Regions from separate parts of the Rheinheimera mangrovi genome, predicted to be linked through region 2. Evidence: predicted binding sites of a transcription regulator. Region 2 holds the regulator's gene; the other holds the start of a gene.
The links. The regulator LexA, encoded in region 2, represses DNA repair genes until DNA is damaged. The targets are predictions, from matches to a motif close to TACTGTNNATATNNACAGTA.
Positions count from the first base shown of each region.

Region 1: the regulator LexA is predicted to act here: its motif matches at 5,042-5,061, upstream of imuA (translesion DNA synthesis-associated protein ImuA).

Region 1 is NZ_CP034683.1:3,185,323-3,195,228, reverse strand. Features, by position in the region: gene EK374_RS14400 (error-prone DNA polymerase) at 1-2,865, opposite strand, end outside; gene EK374_RS14395 (Y-family DNA polymerase) at 2,865-4,331, opposite strand; gene imuA (translesion DNA synthesis-associated protein ImuA) at 4,343-5,026, opposite strand; gene EK374_RS14385 (hypothetical protein) at 5,442-5,783, opposite strand; gene EK374_RS14380 (hypothetical protein) at 5,892-6,269, opposite strand; gene EK374_RS14375 (SOS response-associated peptidase family protein) at 6,569-7,255, opposite strand; gene EK374_RS14370 (MFS transporter) at 7,367-8,653, shown strand; gene EK374_RS14365 (DMT family transporter) at 8,675-9,556, shown strand; gene EK374_RS14360 (2'-5' RNA ligase family protein) at 9,567-9,906, shown strand, end outside.
Region 2 is NZ_CP034683.1:145,656-155,561, forward strand. Features, by position in the region: gene EK374_RS00680 (hypothetical protein) at 1-278, shown strand, start outside; gene tesB (acyl-CoA thioesterase II) at 373-1,242, shown strand; gene EK374_RS00690 (IS4 family transposase) at 1,310-2,623, opposite strand; gene plsB (glycerol-3-phosphate 1-O-acyltransferase PlsB) at 2,754-5,189, opposite strand; gene lexA (transcriptional repressor LexA) at 5,311-5,937, shown strand; gene coxB (cytochrome c oxidase subunit II) at 6,336-7,469, shown strand; gene ctaD (cytochrome c oxidase subunit I) at 7,479-9,074, shown strand; gene EK374_RS00715 (cytochrome c oxidase assembly protein) at 9,083-9,646, shown strand; gene EK374_RS00720 (cytochrome c oxidase subunit 3) at 9,639-9,906, shown strand, end outside.

The DNA.
Region 1 (9,906 bases), 1.6 Mb from region 2:
TTGCCTCGCTGTGACTAATCCTATTACAGTCACCACCGACTTATGGTTCAGTGTAGGAAGCTCAGCTGCCTGCGCAAATTTACCCAGCACGCCTTGCTGTTTTAATAACTGCACCGGATGAGTCCGCAGGCTCAGCCCTGTACTTTGATAATCTTCCACCACTTCCGCCAGTTCGGAAGGCAAAGGCAGCTGATACTGAGTCTGGTAAGGTTCGGCCGCCAGTAAAGGCAACTTATGCTGTTGGTCCAACAACTGCCAGCGCGCCTGATAGCGTTGCCCTGATAGCTGTTGTAAGGCATTGGCACTGGCAAGGGCTGTTAAATCGCCATCGCTGACACCAGACTGCGCCACTGCAGCCAACTGGAGATAACCCCCTTGTGGTCTGTGCTTGAGTAACATCACTGCCCCTTGTTGCGTTAAACCTTTCACTAGCCGGAGCCCAAGGCGGATCGCAAAACCAGTGCCGCTGCTGGCGGGCACCATCAGATGGTCCCAATCCGACTGATTCACACACACCGGCAGTACCTCCATATTATGCTGCCGTGCATCCTGGATCAGCTGGCTCGGCGCATAAAAGCCCATAGGCTGGCTGTTGAGTAAGGCGACATAAAAAGCCACAGGGTAATACTGTTTTAAATACGCCGAGACATAAGCCAGCACGGCAAAACTGGCCGAATGTGATTCAGGAAAACCATATTCACCAAAACCACAAATTTGCTGGTAAATACGTTCGGCAAATTCTTGTTGATAGCCCCGGCTTAACATGCCATCGATCAGTTTTTGTTTAAATTGGATCAGCTCACCGGTTTTTTTCCAGCTGGCCATAGCACGGCGCAGCTGATCGGCTTCACCGCCACTAAAACCTGCCGCGACCATCGCCAGTTTAATCACTTGCTCCTGAAAAATCGGCACACCTAAAGTACGTTCCAGCACTTGCTTAACTGCAGCAGAAGGGTAGGACACAGCTTCTTCGCCATGACGGCGTTTTAAATACGGATGCACCATATCGCCCTGAATAGGGCCGGGCCGCACTATGGCTATCTGGATCACCAAATCGTAATAACTTGCAGGGCGCAGTCGTGGCAGCATCGACATCTGGGCCCGTGATTCAATCTGAAATAAACCTACAGTGTCGGCTTTTTGAATGGCTTCATACACCTTGGGATCGTCACCTGCTTTGGTAATGGCCGCTATGCTTAAGTCGGTGTTCTGGTAACGCCTGACTAAATCAAAAGTTTTACGGATAGCGCTTAACATACCCAAAGCCAACACATCTACTTTTAACAGCTTTAATGATTCCAGATCATCTTTATCCCACTGGATCACAGTGCGATCGGCCATAGCTGCATTTTCCACTGGCACCAGTTCGTACAAAGGCCCCTGAGATATCACAAAACCTCCGACATGCTGTGATAAATGCCGTGGCATGCCCACCAGTTGCTGTACCAGTTGCACCAGTAGCTGAGCTTTTTTCGCCTGAGGATCCAGCCCAAGCTGAGTCAGCTGGCTGCTCCAGTGCTGGCTTTTATCCCGCCTGTGCAGGTTTTTTAAGAAAAACTCCACCTGATGCAGCTCAAAACCCAAAGCTTTACTGATATCGCGAAAGGCACTTTTAAAGCGATAACAAATCACAGTAGCGGCCAGGGCTGCGCGCTCACGGCCATATTTCTGGTAAATATACTGGATCACTTCTTCGCGGCGTTCATGCTCAAAATCAACATCTATATCAGGAGGTTCAGCCCGTTCTTTCGAGATAAAACGTTCGATCAGTACATTGATCTGGCGGGGATCCACAGCAGTAATAGCCAGGCAATAACAGACCACTGAATTCGCCGCCGAGCCACGGCCCTGATACAAGATCTGCTGCTGCTGCGCAAATACCACCAAGTCATGAATAGTTAAAAAGTAATAGGGGTAATTGAGCTGCTCTATTAAATCCAGCTCTTTGTGAATGGTCTGCTGAATATCTGCCGGCACCCCTTCAGGGAAACGTTGTGCCTCGCCCAGTTTGACCAAATCCCGTAAATGCTGCATCGCGGTTTTGCCTGCTGGCACCAGTTCAGCGGGGTACTGATAACTTAATTCATCCAAAGAAAAGCTACATACATCAGCCAGTTTTTGGCTATTGTCTAAAAGCTCTGGCGGAAATAATTGCTGCAATTTTTTAATAGGCCTTAAGCTTTGTTCGGCGTTACTTAACAGCTGCCGCGCCATATCAGGCACAGCTTTGCCCGCTTTAATTGCGCTTAAGGCATGTTGTAACGGCAAACGGCTGGCCTGATGTATCAGCACTTCACCTATGGCGCAGCAGGGCAGTTGCAGCTGCTCTGCCAGTTGCTGGCAATAAGGCAGATAAAACTGGTCCTGGCTTTGTAACTTGCGGCTGGCGCCAAGCCATAACTTGTCCGCATGGTGCTGAATTAACCAGTGGCCCCAGTACAGATCGGTTTGTTGATCGCCGCTGGGCAGCCAGAGGATCTGGCACTGCTGAATACGCTGAATATCCCATTCGGCCAGCTGGTACGAGCCTTTGTCGGCGCGACGTCTGGCCTGAGTAATAATGCGGCATAACTCGCTATACGCGCTTTTATCCGGACAAAGCAACACCAGCCGTAGCTGTGGGTTCAGTACCAATAAAGAGCCAATAATCAGCTTTAGTGGTAGCTGTTTTTCTTTAATGTGCTGGTGAGCGCGTACTACGCCTGCCAGCGAGCATTCATCGGTAATGGCCAGCGCCTGATACCCTAAAGCTGCTGCTTGTTGTACCAATTCAGCCGGACTGGATGCGCCTTGCAGGAAGGAGAAGTGGCTTTGGCAAACTAGCTCAGAGTAGTCACTGCGTGTGGTTGAGTTTTGGCTTTTCATCAGCTGAAATACCCCTGCAGATACAGTTGCTCTGGCTGCTGCAAATCACGGTATAGCCATAACCACTGGCCTTGGGCATTCTGGCCGACGTAATAGTCGCGGTGTTGGCTCTGCTGTTGCCACCAGCCACTGCTTAAGCGCTCCGGGCCACAATGCAGCTGCAACTGCTGTTGCTGATCAGCGTCCACAGCCAGAGGCGGGTTGACTAAAAAGGCTGGTCGTATCGCGGCTAAGTGGCCTGCAATAGCGGTTTGTGGTTCTAAAGCTGCGGCATATCCACTGGCCTGCTCAGGCAGCAGATCATTGTGCAGACAAGGGCTTTTTACCTGCTCTTTCCCCAGACGGGCCTGCAATAAAGACACCAGCTGCAGGGCCGAATACAGCTGCTGTTTGCCGGCAAACAGGGTTTTATACTGAGCGTAACGCGGCCCGGCGCGCTTGAGAGTCAGTTGTAGCTGGATCACGGGCTTTTTCAGCTTTAAGCGCTCCAACTGCAAGGCGCAGAGCTTCAGCCATTCTTTGCTTTGATATTCGCCCTGAGCTGAATGCAATTGCAGCTGTTGTTGCTGCTCTTGCCGCTGTAATAAACACAACTCCAGCTGATAGGCCAGTTGATCCCTTTGTTGTAAATACAGCTGCAGCAGGCCAAACAAGTGCTGTAAAGGGCCCAATAGCTGGTCGCTGCGCTCCATTTCGTACAGCAGTTCCAGTTGTTGTTCAAACTGTTCTGCGGGCTGAATAAATTGCAACAGCGCAGGTTTTGCTCCGGTTAGCTGTTGTAAATACTGCAGCATGTCCACACCAAAACGCCGTACCAGTTCGGCCTGCGGGATGGTTAACAGATCGCCAAGCCGGATCAGGCCAAGGCGCTGTAATTGCTCCTGTAGCTTGTCCGGTAATTGGGCCTGTTGCAGTGGTAAAGCCTTGAGTTGCTGCTGAATTTTATCGCTTTGCAGCAAAAATTGATCCCAGCCTTGTTGTGCCAGTAAACGCGCCACTAAAGGTTGCTGCGCTGTAGCAAAATGATACTGATAACCCGCTTGTTGCAGCACTTGTTGTAGTTGTTGCCAAAACTGCAGAGCACCACCATACAAGGCCAGCATAGGGCTTAATTTTAATAACAAACCTGAATCAGGCTGCAGCGCTATATCGGCGCAGTATTGATACAACAGCTGAGCCAGCTGCTCTAATTGTTGTTGTTCCTGCTCCGCCTGATGCGGCACCAGCTGCAATTGATGGCATAACGCCGCAGCAGAGGCCAAGCCCATGCCCAAAGTTAAACCGGCCTGTCGGGCCGCAGTATTCAATTGCAGCAGCTGATGGTCAGCGCCTACTATCGCCAGAGGGGCTGTTAAATCCAGCTGATCTTTGTCCAGTGCCTGAGTTGTGGCGTGTTGCAACAGCAATTTATCCAGCTGCAATTGCGGGAAATATAAATACAACCAAAACTCCATCTGAGCAGCCATACCCACTCGCCTCAGCTGACTCTGGATAAAGGCGGACGGGAATGCTGGCTGTGCTGCAGTTCTGTTTTGATAAACTGCGGATAAAGTTCAGCCCATGGCAGCAGCAGTTCCTGCTGTTGCCAGCCGCCTTTACGTTTCAGAATACGGATCTGCAAGCCGTTGCTGGCTGGGGTGAGTTGTAAACTTAAAGCCCAGGGCAAGAGTTGTTGTTCGGCCTGCGTTGGGCGGAACAAATACAACTGGCTCTGGCCTTGTGCTGCCGCCAGCTGCAAACGCTTCAGTTGGGTTAAATTCAGCTGGTTTTGCCAGAGCAGCACGTCCATACAACTGCCACTTTTTAAACAAAGTTCTGCCGCCCAGAGCGCATCGGCAGAGCGGGGCGCATCAAGTTGTAACACTTGATGCAAAGGCCGCTTTTGCTGCAGCAGGTATTCAGCACAGAGGCTGGCCGGTGGATTGATCCAAACTTGCAGCAGATCGGATCCGGACTGGCCCAGCGCTTTTTGGATCAATTGCACTTCAGCACAAGCGCCATGGCTTTGTAATTCAATCACAGTATGCTGTGGCCAGCCGCCGCCCAGCAGCTGATCCAAAGCGCTAAAACCTGTACTTTGGCAATGTTCATAAGGCGCTTCGGTTTGATTGGCCAGCCATATCAGTTGCCTGTTCTGCAGCTGTTGCAACAGAGCATTCATGATAGTTATCTCAAATACTGTATATAAACACAGTATAAAAGATCCGCTTTGGATCGCAAGGGGCAGTCAGAGTTTTTGCGCAGCTTGTCATGGCAGTGTTGTTATGTGGGGTGGTGTATTTTATTATTTTTCAATGGTTTAGTGATGTGTGTGCGGTGCTTTAATAACGGGGATTTTTCTGGGAATTGACAGGTACTTAGGGTGGCAGAGCGTGAGCAACAGACCAGAGGCGCTGCCCCAAACCCTCATGATGCTTTTAGGCGCTTAGGATAGAAAAAGGACAGCGCAGGTATAAGTATCCTTTTCATTTACCAGGCAGGGGCAATATGCAAAAACTGACCCTGTTTTTTTACGCTGTTTTTTACATCGCAGCCTATGCGTAGCGTGGGCGATTAACATTTGCTTGTTATGCGCACTACTGCCGCAGAGAAATAGTTTTTTTAGATTTAAATACATAAATAACCAGCATTACGCTGGAGTAACACCACCATAGGGTTGATGCGAAATGCCATCCGCCTGCAAAATTTATATCTTGAAATGCAAACCAAACCGCAACCAAAGAAACAAAAAGACTGATAACTGCAGGAGGCAAAGAAGGCTTTTTTATAAGCCAGACACATAGCGCCAATAAGATAATGACATCAATCAAAAACAGGACATTAAAAAAAGAAAAGCCAGCATAGATTGCGGCAATTACCGCCAAATTTGCTGCCATGTTTTTCGATTTTTCCGGAAGTGAATTATCAGAATTATTCACAATATATCTACTACACCTGCATAACTATCGCCTAAACGGCGAACAACTTGTTGCGAGTCCAGCGGCCAAAGGCCGCGATGTTTAAGGCGCTTGTTAGGCATTTGCCATTTAAAATATTTCCATAATCAGAGTTTCTCCCTGAGGTGGAAAATCGAAGATTACCGATTCGTAAGGGCCTTCTTCAGTTTCTATATCTATTGAGTCACCACTTATAAAGGCGATGGTTAATACGTTCGGACTTTTTAACACCGCTTTCTCTGGAATCTGCCTGCACAAAGCGCCCCAAGGCCCTGAATTAGGGGCATCATCCCACTCATACTCCTTGCCTTTTATTGAGGCAAATACCCGCGCGTTACAGCAAACACTAAAATTATTAAACTGAATACTTAAGCCCCATGTGGCAAGCTGTATTGACTGAACGAACTCATCCTCTTTTTCGAAGTATTGATTTAAAGTCGCTGCAATCTCTTCATTAAATAAAATCATTTCTGCTTCACTGAATGCCTAACAATTTAATAGAAGGTAAAACGCCCGCAAGTCGAACATTATTCCGCCTTCTTTCCTGATTTTTCTTATACCAAACTAGCGCTGATGTACCTCTATTTCAACAGAATTTTCTGAAATCAGTAAATTTGTGTCCGGCAAAATTTATAAAGGCAGTTCACTAGTTGTTCTTGAATTGACTCAAGCTGGTGATATGGAAATTTACCCAGTGGTTTAGACTATTAAAGGGAGTGATAAATAGGCATTTACCGCAAAGCACAATGTCAGCAATAGTCACAAAACTAACACTCATCACAAGCTATTCTGAATTCGCTGCTTATGGGCTCGGGTTGGCTTGGCTTTTTTACCTTTACCCCAGTGAGGTCGACGCATAATTTCGGGGTCAACAAAGTGTTCAATTGCGAACTGTCTGTATCCGGTGAAAGCCAGGCAGCATAGTGGCTTTGCGGTAGTAGCAAAGGCGATGCTTTGCTGTGATAGGGCATTAACTTGGGGTGAGGGGGCAGGGTGATCACTGAGCAACTGTATACAACTTCGCCTGTAGCTTTGTGAACCCATTCCTTGTATAGCCCACCTAAGGCTATTGCCTTATCCGCGGTAAAATCGTGGTATACAGCTTTTCCGTCTACTTGCTCTGTTTCTCCAAAGCCCTTCACGGGAATAATGCAGCGCTGATGTCTATAGCTGTTATATCCTGCTGAGCGTGGCACATCGAGTTTGTCATAGCGTGTATTAAAGCTGGTATAAGCCGATGGTTTAAATCCAGTCTCTGTTTGTTCTAACAACAGCCACCAGGTGGCATCCTGCAGGGTACGGCGATTCGATTGTTCCAGAATGACAGACACTGTGCTGGCCGCCTGAATAAAACGGCCCGTTCTGAGCGCTTTGTCTTTAAACGAAATGCCGAGTTGGCCGCAAAGGTCTATTACTTCAGGGCTATCTATGACATTCAGACGTCCACACATCATCCGGCTACCTTTTCTAAACTCTTGCTATCACTCTAATGGCAATCAGCAGATTTGCCACTACTGGGCTTTTGAAAAGCACCAATGTTTGATGCAAAAGCGGATGGTGCCTGAATGGCTGCACTTGCTTATCCGATGGCTCAGCAGCTGAGAATTATGTTAATCTGCGCGGCTTTTCTGCGTTCTCCAGCGCTGCATCATTTGGGTATGGATATGACTGAAACCACAAAATTTACCACTAAAACCTGGATGCTGATCCTGAGTGTGGTGCTGATTGCCTTCACCTTAAGGCCTTCTATGGCCTCTATCGGGCCTTTATTGCCTTTGATGCAACCTGAACTACAACTGTCTTTTACTCAGGCTTCGCTACTGACCATGTTGCCCGTATTAGCTATGGGCTTAGGTATCTTTTTTGCCCATCAACTGGCGCTGTGGTTTGGCTCTTATCAGGTAATTTTCTGGGCATCTGTTGCTATAGCTGCGGCCACTGCACAGCGCTATTGGGCTGCAGGTGCGTTAGATTTAACCTTAAGCGCCATAGTGGCAGGTTTGGGCATTGCCATGGTGCAGGCTGTGGTGCCTGGGGTGATTAAACAAAAGTTCAGCGCCAAAGCGCCTTTAGTGATGGGCTGGTATATCTCGGCCATTATTGCTGGTGCTGCTTTAACTGCATCTTTAGCCGCCTTTTGGGCCGACTGGGCTCAGAGCTGGCGGGTGGCGTTATCCGGCTGGGTGATCTTGTCTGTCGTGGCTTTAGTCTTGTGGCGTTCGCAAAAACACGCTATTCAAAATTTGCCTGTGGTGCAGTCGCCACAAAAACCACTGAGTTTTGCCAAATACGGCCGCGCCTGGACCTTAGCCATGTTTTTTGGGCTGGTGACCTGCGCTTTTACCTGTGTGCTGGCCTGGTTGCCTGCTTATTATGTGGAGCAAGGCTGGAGCGAACAAAAAAGTGGTTTGCTGCTTGGCTTATTGCTGTGTATGGAAGTGCTGTCTGGTTTTGTCAGCCCCTGGCTGGCCAGCCGCAAAGCCGACCGTCGTGCTGTGATTCTGGTGTTATTGGTGCTGATGGCTACAGGTTTTAGCGGTTTAGTCGCAGCACCTGCCTTGGGTTTAGTCTGGGCGTCACTGTTAGGTTTAGGTATAGGCGGTTTATTTCCTTTATCCTTAATAGTTTCTATGGATCATCAGCATCAGCCGTCCTCAGCGGCCAGCCTGACCGCTTTTGTGCAGGGCATAGGCTACACGCTGGCGGCTTTTTCGCCTTTAATAGCTGGTTTTATCCGTGACTTTAGCCAAAGCTTTAGCATCAGTTGGTTAGTATTAGCCGCTATAGCTGTGCTGTTAATGGCGATGGCGACACGTTTTAATCCGGCCTTTTACAGCTCAAAGTTTCAATAAGCTTTTTACAGGGAGTCCACCATGCAAGCCAATCTGATGTTATTGCTGGCCGCTGCAATCTGGGGTTTAGGATTTGTTGCTCAGCGTTTGGGTATGGAGCATTTAGGGCCTTATTCCTTTAACGGCATCCGGTTTTTTATTGGTGCTTTAAGTTTATTGCCTTTGATTTGGTGGTATCAGCGCCAGGGCAAATTACAGCCTCTGGACTGGAAACTGCTGTTGTGGGGCGCAGTTCCAGTCGGGGTTTTGCTGTTTATCGCCGCATCGCTGCAGCAAGTTGGGCTTTTGTACACCACAGCCGCCAACGCTGGTTTTATTACCGGGCTTTATATAGTGCTGGTGCCACTGTTGGGGATATTCCTCCGGCATAAAATCAGCGGCAATATCTGGCTGGGCTGCGCTATTGCCGTGGCTGGTTTGTATATATTGAGTGTTGGTGACAACTTTTCGGTGAATTTTGGCGACTTATTGCAGCTTATCGGCGCCTTTTTCTGGGCAGCACATTTACTGACTATTGATCACTACAGCAAAAAAGTGCCACCTATTTTATTGGCCTGTCTGCAGTTTGTGGTCTGTGGCACTTTGAGTATGGTGGTGGCTTTTAGCATAGAAACGCCAACAGTCACCAATGCGTTATTAGCCTGGAAGTCGGTGCTTTATGCTGGTGTAGTCTCTGTCGGTATTGCTTACACTTTGCAGGTGATGGCACAAAAACATGCCCATCCGGCGCACGCTGCCATTATCTTAAGTTTAGAAACTGTGTTTGCCGCTCTAGGTGGGGTATTGATGTTGGGCGAAGAACTTAGCAACAGGGCGCTGTTTGGCTGTGGCCTGATGTTGTTGGGCATGCTGGTGTCGCAGTTACCACTGCGCTGGTTGTTGCGCTCCAAAGCTTTTACTTAATCAACTGATGATGGCTAAGCAGCAAGTGCAGCAGCAACTGCAACAACACTATCAAGCCTTATGGCAGCAGTCTTTACTGAAGTTTGAACAACAGCAGTTTGACACTGACCCTCTGCTAACTGCTATAGAGGACCGCCGCTATGGCGTCACTTTGTTGGCACGTCCTTCAGAGCAGGTGAAACAGCAAATCCAGCATAATCTCGCAGAGCTGATGCAGCTGGAACCTGCACAGTATTATTATCCGACGGCAGATTTACATCTGACGGTCTTATCACTGATTTCCTGTTATGCAGGCTTTACCTTATCGCAAATAGATACAGCGGCTTATGTGGAATTGGTACAACAAGCAA
Region 2 (9,906 bases):
CGCTCGCAGCTTGTGCTAGTGCACCGAAGCAGGCTGCTGTGAAGCAAGATGTTGTGAAAAAGGAAGGTAAGGTCATTGTGGCAAAACAAGCTCAGGTCGCCAAAGTTAACTCTGAGGGGAAGGTATGTGAGCATAGCCGCGCAACAGGGTCTATGTTGAAAAACAAGCGTTGCCGTACCAGAGCACAACTTGAGAAAGAACGTGAAGAAGCTCGTGACACGATGAATGCTATCCATTCCAGTGTAACTGGTTTTGGTGAAATGCATCGTCAACAATAAACGAAATTCAGTGGTTCCCGACTAACAAGCTCTTTACCTGGATGGCGAGGTTGCGTCACAATGCTTTCTCGCTTTTTGTATACGGGATAGAGTTATGAGTCAGGTATTGGCCGATTTACTGTCACTATTAAAACTGGAAACAATCGAACAAGGTTTATACAGAGGTCAAAGTCAGGACCTGGGGTTTAAAGCTGTGTTTGGTGGTCAGGTGATGGGGCAGGCGTTGTCTGCCTCTAAAGAAACAGTGGAAGCTGACCGTAAGGTGCATTCGTTCCACTCTTATTTTTTGCGGCCAGGCGATGCCAGTAAACCTATAGTGTATGAAGTAGAAAACATTCGCGACGGCAAAAGCTTCAGTACGCGCCGCGTCAGCGCTATCCAGTTTGGTAAACCCATTTTTTATATGACGGCTTCTTTTCAGGCTGAAGAACAAGGTTTTGAGCATCAGGAACTGATGCCTCGTGTACCTGCACCAGAGGACTTAGTGTCGGATCTGGAGTTCTACCGCGAGCACGCTCATTTAATTCCTGAGTCTTTGCGCAGTAAATTTATCTGTGAAAAACCAATAGAAATGCGCCCTGTAGCCTTTCATAATCCCTTTAATCCGCAGATCAGCCAAGCTAAACGTTATGTTTGGTTTAAAGCCAATGGCGTGATGCCAGATGATTTACGGGTGCACAAATATTTACTAGCCTATGCATCGGATTTTAATTTCCTGCCGACCGCTTTGCAGCCTCATGGTAAATCCTTTATGGCGCCTAATATGCAAGTTGCCACTATAGATCATGCGATGTGGTTCCATCATGATTTCCGCTTTGACGACTGGTTACTCTATGCAGTAGACAGCCCAAGTGCATCCGGTGCCCGTGGCTTGGTACGTGGTCAGTTTTTTAATCGGGATGGTGTGTTAGTGGCGTCCACTATGCAAGAAGGTGTGATCCGTAGTTACGACAAAGCCCGATAAGTGTTTTATGCGGTAATAAAAAAACCACCTGCAGTTGAGTAATGCCAGTCAGTTAAGCTGACTGGCATTATTTTTTGTACGCATATTTACTCGGTTTTCGTTTCACTTGCCTTGGATACATGCGCTCTTCACGCCGGAACGGCAAGATAAAAAATTCGGCTTTTCGGGTTAAATCATCCAGTTCTTTTGGAATATGGTGGGCGCTGATTAAGGTAAATCCATGCTCGAATAAGCTGACTATGGCATTCGCGCATAAAGTAAAACTCAGCTCATTAGGGTAAATACCTGGCAAGGTTTTCGCCATCCTTACCATCTGGTAACGGATAAGGTTGTAGCACAGCAGTACTCCCCACAGCTCTTGCTTGACCATGTCTGATTTCTTGCTTCGTAGCGTAAATTCGCTGTCCAGCAGATGCTGCTTCATCTCCCGATAACCCAACTCGATTTCCCAGCGCTGACTATATAAATCCACAATTTCATCGCCCATGAACGCTTTGGTATCAAGCATTGAGGTCAGGATAAAGCACTCTTTGCCTTTGATTTTTTTCTGCAGTAACCGCGCTTCCATATACTCCGGCAAGCACTGCCATTTCTTTCTTGCCTGAGGACTTGTTGTCAGTCGTACCAGGTAGTCCTGCTTTCCAAGCTTTTCTATCACTTCATACTGAGTGCCTTTTTTCAGCGGGATAAGCCAGTGCCGGCTTTGCCCTTTGCTCTGCCATGCGTGCAGCAGCCCTAACGAATAAAACCCACGGTCAAATAACGTCAGGCTGTTGTCCGGCGTATTTTCAACCAGTTGCTCTGCCAGCACCATTTCATTGGTGCTGTACCCATCCATGGCTGCATTCACTAGCAAATGACTGGTCAGTTCCATCTGACACACCATTCTGACCATGGGCCAGGCCGATTCGCCAGCTGTGGTTTTTGGCTTCGTAAAGGCTTCTGTATTTTCCTTTGTATCTGGTGTACGCCAGACAACTCTGTCCACCCCCAGTAACTGCAGACCGCACCAGCGTGGGTGTTCGGCTTCCTTGTGCCACAGCCTTTGGGTGTGATGAAACACCTGCCGCATCGCTTCAAAACCCAACCGCTGCCTCCCCTGCACAACAGCGCTGGGGGCCACCAATTCACGTCGACCGGGTAGCATAATTTGCATTTTATCTGCAATGCTCCAGACATCTTTACCACGATAAAGCGCCATACCAAGTACAACCAACACCAAGGATTCTAAGGGCAATCGACGACGACGCACGGTCGCGATACCAGCCTCTTCAAGGCACTGGCTGATAAATTCTTCGGGTAAAAGCTGGTGTAACGCACCTGTATTCAGGTTTGTTGGGAAATAGCGATTGGCAAGGGTTAAAGCGGTAACTAATTGCATAGAAAAAGGCCTGTAACATCTCTGTTGCAGGCCTTTATACATTAACCACTGGATCGGTCAACCGATCTGATATTTGCTTAACTGATCGGCATTACCTGCAGTTGAGGTGGTTTTTTTCTGGCACAAAGAGTTATGCCTTTTTCACTATACTCAATACAGTCTGTAGTACATCCGCTCTCAATAAGCCATTTACGGTTTGCTGTAGAGGTAACAAAATAGCCGTGGCTTCCAGTTCATTTTGCTCATTGGTATGGCAATAACCAGCGTCACGCAAGGCGTTAATTAAGGTCGAAAACAGCTGTTTGTCGTGATATTCAGGTGAGCTGATACCGTGCAAAGTGCTTAAACGCTGTGCCAGTTCATGGCTCTGTTGCTCTAAATCAGCGCGTGTGAGTGGACTACGCAGTTGCAGCAAATTCAGCACCACAGCGTAACGTTGTAAAACATCCTGTGCATTGTGTGCCAATAGCTCCAACATAAAATGACCTGCCTGTTGTACAGGTGCTGCTTGCAGATACTGGCCCTGTACTTCGACTAACTGGTGTTTTTGCAATTGCTCCAGCACCTGGCTGATGTAGTCGTTAAAGTGCTCCAGCTGCAAAAACAATTCATGTTGTAACAGAGGCTGCAGTAGTTGACAAATATTCACCAACTGCACTTTAGTTAAACCTGGATGCTGTAACAAGGCTGTCGCCAAAATTGCAGGCAGCATAAACAAATGGCAGACATTATTGCGGTAATAACTTAATAAAATCGCATTTTCAGGCGTCAGCTGAATAATTTGACCAAAGCTGTCTTGTGATACTTCGACTTTCTTCAAACGAATAGCATGGTCAATCCATTGGCTGACTGAACCTTCAGGCAAAGTCACACTAGCATGATAAGGCGCATGGTGTTGTAAGTTACGGTAAAACTCCAACTGTGTAGTGAGTTCCTGTCTGGTTAGCGAATGCTGGCGTGTGGCCAGTAAACAGGTGGCGATCAGGTTGATGCTGTTCAGCGCCGCCGCTTGGTTAATCCGCTGCATGATCTGGGTCGCCAGTGCGGCTACTGCCGGATTTAGCCAGCTTGGCTTTTGCAGATCCGCTGTTTCTATCGATGCGCGCCAATCAGGTTCCTGTTGGTTTAAAAAGGCATTCAGCGAAATCGGCTGACCGAAGTTCACATAACCATAGCCATAGTCCCGCAGTTTACGTGCAGCGCTAAAGACGCCTCCTATAGATTCCTTTTTCTTGCTGGAGCCTTTGAGTTCGGTCAGGTAGGTATTGACCTCCATCACGTGCTCATAACCTAAGTAAACAGGTACCAGGCTGATAGGTCTGTCTATGCCTCTTAATACGGCTTGTACCGTCATCGCCAGCATACCTGTCTTAGGTTGCAGCAAACGGCCTGTGCGGCTGCGCCCCCCTTCGGAGTAATACTTCACCGGATAACCTTTGCTGAACAGTTGGCTTAAGTACTCACGAAACACAGCAGAATAGAGTTTTTCACCGCTAAAACTACGGCGAATAAAAAAAGCACCACCGCGGCGGAAAAAATTACCTACAGGCCAGAAATTCAGGTTAATACCAGCGGCTATATGGGGTGGAGCTAAACCCTGATGGTAAATGACGTAGCTAAGCAACAGATAATCCATATGACTACGATGGCAGGGCACATAAACAATCTCATGGCCTTTTTGCACTAAATCCGTCAGCACCTGACCATTAGTGATTTTTAAGCCTGAGTACAGCTTTTTCCATAACCAGCCGAGGAAACGGTCGCCCACTCTTAAGGTGGATTCGCGGTAATCCGCTGCTATTTCTTCCAACAGTTTTAAAGCTTCAGCTCTCGCTTCTCTGATGCTGATTTTTTTACTTTGAGCTTCTTCTTCAATGGCCTTTTTTAACGCATCGGATGCCAGTAAAGAGTTAAATAATGCAGCTCTGTCCGGCAGTTTAGGACCTGTTGCCGCCAAACGCTGACGGTAAAAATGAAAACGTGCCACCCGCAATAATTTGTGAGCTGTGTCTTCGTTGACAGTGGCATTTTCAATGATCTGCCGTACAGAGACGGCTTTACTGAAACGCACTAAGGTATGACGACCGGAAATCAACACAATAAACAGCTTGGCCAGCCAGCTTGGGGATTCAGATTCACCGAGCATAGATTTCACACTGTCTTCTTTACCCGGAGCTCTGCCCCAGAGCACTGATACAGGGATAAGTTGCGCTGAAAAATTCGGGTCCCGCTGATGCGCCTGCAACAAAGCCAGCCCTTGTTGTAGGGCGTCGGTGGAGGCGCGACTGCCCCAGAGCACACGAGGTTGTTCAAGGAATATAGTACGGGACAAGCTGGTATTGTCCAATTGCACCGGCGTCATAGGATCGGGCAATCCGAGTCTATGACAGACGCGGGCTAAGGTCGCTAAATCGCTGGAAGAGGCGGTTCTTGTGATATAAAACACCGGCTGTTTGGAGTCCAGCGCCAGATTTTCAGCTACAGGTTCCGGCACTATTTTGCATCTGACCAAAGGTTTGAGTGGCCAATACAGCAGCTTAGCTAACCATGTGATTGGTTTTAACATATCAAATCCGTACTTATAAACAGCCGCTAGAATAGCATGGAAGGTCTTACCAGCAAAATGCTTGGCAGACTACAAAAGGCTGTATATACTCACAGTATCCACTGTATAGGTATTCAGCATTATGCGTCCATTAACACCAAGACAAGCCGAAATTTTGCAACTGCTTAAAGATTATCAGGCAGCTTCAGGTATGCCACCGACCCGTGCTGAAATTGCTACTCAGCTGGGATTTAAGTCAGCCAATGCTGCTGAAGAGCATTTAAAAGCGCTGGCAAAAAAAGGTTTTATCGAAATGATGCCGGGCACGTCCCGTGGTATACGTTTGGTTGAAGATGAAGCTGCCAATGATGTTGAAGAAGAGCCGGGTTTGCCATTGATAGGCAAAGTGGCTGCTGGCCAACCTATTCTGGCAGCAGAACATATTCAGCAGCGTTATCAGCTCGATGCCAGTTTGTTTAAACCCAATGCCGACTTTTTATTAAAAGTGCAGGGCATGAGTATGAAAGACATCGGTATTCTGGATGGTGACTTACTGGCTGTACACAAAACCACTGAAGCACGTCAGGGACAGATCGTAGTCGCCCGGGTTGAAGATGAAGTCACAGTAAAGCGTTTTCGCCGTGAAGGCCAGATGGTTTACCTGCATCCGGAAAACGGTGATTTTGACGTGATTAAAGTGGACTTAAGCCAACAGCATTTTGCCATTGAAGGCCTCGCCGTTGGTGTGATCCGCACTAGTAGCTGGTAAAAAAATCTACCTGACTCAATAGTTTGTAATATATGAAGCACTGGTACGACCATTTGGTTTTATCGGTGCTTTTTCATTTTTCGGGTTTACTTCTGTCTGTTCCTTGACTAATTGTTAGATGCAACTGATAGCAAAATAAACAAATCAGTGCACCGGTTTATACCCAAAGTATTTGGAGTTGCAGAGAGGCGACAAGTGCGCGAGACCCCAGGAGCATAGTCGTCCTATGTGACTGGGGCTAGAGCAGGCAATCAACAAAGCTGCAGCTTCAAGTACGAAGGGTTTAAGCAAGTTAAATCGGGACAATAATAATAATGGCAGTTGCGGACCAAAGACGAAGTAGGGTGTGTGTCTTTTAATCTGCAATTTGCTTTGTGCAAAGACAGAGGAGAAGTCACGTGGCGAAAACCAGTTATCTGTGTTGGTCGCTGCTAACCTTTTTGCTTGCGTTTTCGACGCAGTCTGCAGAAATGCCTTTGAACATGACTCAAGGGGTTACAGAAATCAGTCAGCAGGTTTACCACCTGCATATGAAGATTTTTTACATTTGCTGTGCAATAGGGGTAGCGGTATTTGGGGTGATGTTTTGGTCCATCATCCACCATCGTAAGTCGAAGGGCGTCGAGCCCGCCCAATTTCATGAGAGCACCAAAGTAGAGCTGCTTTGGACTGCTTTACCTGTAGTTATTCTTATTTTAATGGCGATACCCGCCACCCAAACTCTGATAGCGATGGAAGACACCTCTGAAGCTGACGTGACTATTCTGATCACTGGCTCACAATGGAAGTGGCACTACAAATACATGGACCACAAAGTAGAGTACTACTCTTTGCTGGCCACACCCCGTAAGCAGATCGACAACAAACTGAAAAAAGGCGAGAACTACCTGTTGGAAGTCGACAGGCCTTTGGTGATCCCTACAGGCAAAAAAGTACGCTTTTTAGTCACCTCAGATGATGTGATCCACTCCTGGTGGGTGCCGGCTTTTGCGGTGAAAAAAGATGCCAACCCTGGCTTTATCAATGAAGCCTGGACCAAAGTGGACCAAGCCGGCGTCTACAGAGGTCAATGTGCTGAGCTCTGTGGGAAAGACCATGGTTTTATGCCTGTCGTTGTTATTGCCAAAGATCAGGCCGATTTTGAGCAGTGGATAGCTCAGGAAGCTGCTACTCAGGCCGCTGCCAAAGCTGAAGAACAAAAGCTGCTGTCGATGAATATGAGTAAAGAAGAGTTAATGACCTTGGGTGAAAAAACCTACATGGGTTATTGCGCTGCCTGCCATCAACCTACGGGCATGGGCATTCCGGGCGTCTTTCCTGCGCTTAAAGGTAGCAAAATGGCATTGGAGGATTTACCTGCCCATATCGACATAGTGCTGAACGGCAAAACCGGTACCGCTATGCAGGCTTTTGCTAAACAGCTGAGTTTAAGTGAAATTGCGGCAGTGATTACCTATGAGCGTAATGCCTGGGATAACAATACAGGCGATCTGGTGCAAGCTGCCGATATCGCCAAAGCACAAAAACCATAGGGGGCGCAGATGAGTACTGTTACTACAGATCCACATGCTCATGCTGAGCATGAGCATCATCATGGGCCAGCCAAAGGCTTAAAACGCTGGCTTTATACCACCAACCACAAAGACATAGGTACTTTGTACCTGCTGTTTGCATTGACTATGTTTTTTATCGGCGGAGCTATGGCTATGGTGATCCGGGCTGAGTTATTCCAGCCAGGTTTGCAAATAGTACAACCCGACTTTTTTAACCAGATGACCACAGTACATGGCCTGATCATGGTATTTGGTGCTGTGATGCCGGCCTTTACCGGTCTGGCCAACTGGCTGGTGCCTATGATGATAGGCGCGCCGGACATGGCCTTGCCAAGGATGAACAACTGGAGCTTCTGGATCTTACCTTTTGCTTTTAGCATCCTGCTGCTGTCTTTATTTATGGAAGGCGGTGGACCTGGTTTTGGCTGGACTTTCTATGCTCCGCTATCCACTACCTACAGCAGCGACAGCACGGCACTTTTTGTGTTCTCTGTTCATATCATGGGTATTTCATCCATTATGGGCGCTATCAACGTGATAGTAACCATTATGAACCTGCGCGCTCCAGGCATGACCTACATGAAAATGCCTTTGTTTGTCTGGACCTGGTTTATTACGGCTTACCTGCTGATTGCTGTAATGCCTGTGCTGGCCGGTGCTGTCACTATGGTGCTGACCGATAAATACTTTGGTACCAGCTTTTTTGATGCGGCCGGTGGCGGCGACCCTGTGTTGTTCCAGCATATTTTCTGGTTTTTTGGTCACCCCGAAGTCTACATCATGATTCTGCCCGCCTTTGGTATTGTCTCAAGCATAGTACCGACCTTTGCCCGTAAACCCTTGTTTGGTTATGCCTCTATGGTGTACGCCACCTCCAGTATTGCGCTGCTGTCCTTTTTAGTTTGGGCGCATCATATGTTCACGACTGGTATGCCGGTGTTCGCAGAACTGTTTTTTATGTATTGCACCATGCTAATCGCTGTGCCGACCGGGGTGAAAGTCTTTAACTGGGTGGCCACTATGTGGCGGGGCGCTATGACCTTTGAAGTGCCTATGATGTTTGCCCTGGCCTTTATTGTGCTCTTTACCATAGGGGGCTTCTCCGGCTTGATGCTGGCCATTACGCCTGCCGACTTCCAGTACCATGACACCTACTTTGTGGTCGCACATTTCCACTATGTGTTAGTCACAGGCGCCATCTTCTCTATTATGGCGGCGGCCTATTACTGGCTACCAAAGTGGACTGGTCATATGTACGACGAAACTCTGGGGCAATGGCATTTCTGGTGTTCGTTAATTTCGGTCAACGTGCTGTTTTTCCCAATGCATTTTGTTGGCCTAGCTGGTATGCCACGACGGATCCCGGATTACGCCCTGCAATTTGCTGACTTTAATGCGCTGATCAGCATTGGTGGATTTGCCTTTGGTTTATCTCAGCTGTTGTTTGTCTGGCTGGTGGTGAAATGCATTAAAGGCGGTGAAAAAGCCACAGATCAGGTATGGGAAGGCGCTGAGGGCCTGGAATGGACAATCCCTTCGCCAGCGCCTTATCACAGCTTTACTACACCACCTGAAATCAAGTAGGGGGCGTTATGGCACTGAAGCATCAACCTATAGTGGTTAAATTATGTCTGCTGACGGCAGCCATGTTTGGTTTTGGTTATGCCTTAGTGCCTTTGTACGACGTATTTTGTGATTTAACAGGCCTGAACGGTAAAACCTCTAGCATGGCAGCGACAGCAGAAGCGGCTATACCGGATAAAAAACGTGAAGTGCTGGTGGAGTTTATTGCCCGTCCGAATAACAACATGCCCTGGGTGTTTGAACCAGTGGTGCACAAACTGCGGGTGCATCCGGGGGAGATCCACCGCATTGATTATATGGCGCACAATGTCACAGGCCGTGCCATGACAGCTCAGGCTGTGCCTTCGGTGTCGCCGGGGCAGGCTGCTTTGTATTTTAATAAAATGGAATGTTTCTGTTTTACCCAACAACATCTGACGGCAGGTCAGCAGTTATTAATGCCGTTGCAATTTTACGTCGATCCCGCACTACCGGAACAGTTCAGCACTATCACTTTGTCCTACACCTTGTACGAAGTAGAAGCTGCCACCCCGGTCACTGCACAGACAGCAACAGGGGATAACAATGAGTGAAAAATACGAACATTATTACGTACCAGAGCAAAGCCCTTGGCCGATAGTAGGCGCAGTGGCGCTTTTTATGATGGCCTTTGGTGCAGGACATTTTGTCAATGAAGTGACGAAAGATCAGCCGGGTTATGGCGGTTATCTGTTGCTGGCTGGTGTCGCCACTTTAATTTTTATGCTGGTCGGCTGGTTCAGAAATGTGATTGATGAGTCCATGCATGGTTTGTACAGCAAACAACTGGACAGATCGTATCGCCAGGGCATGA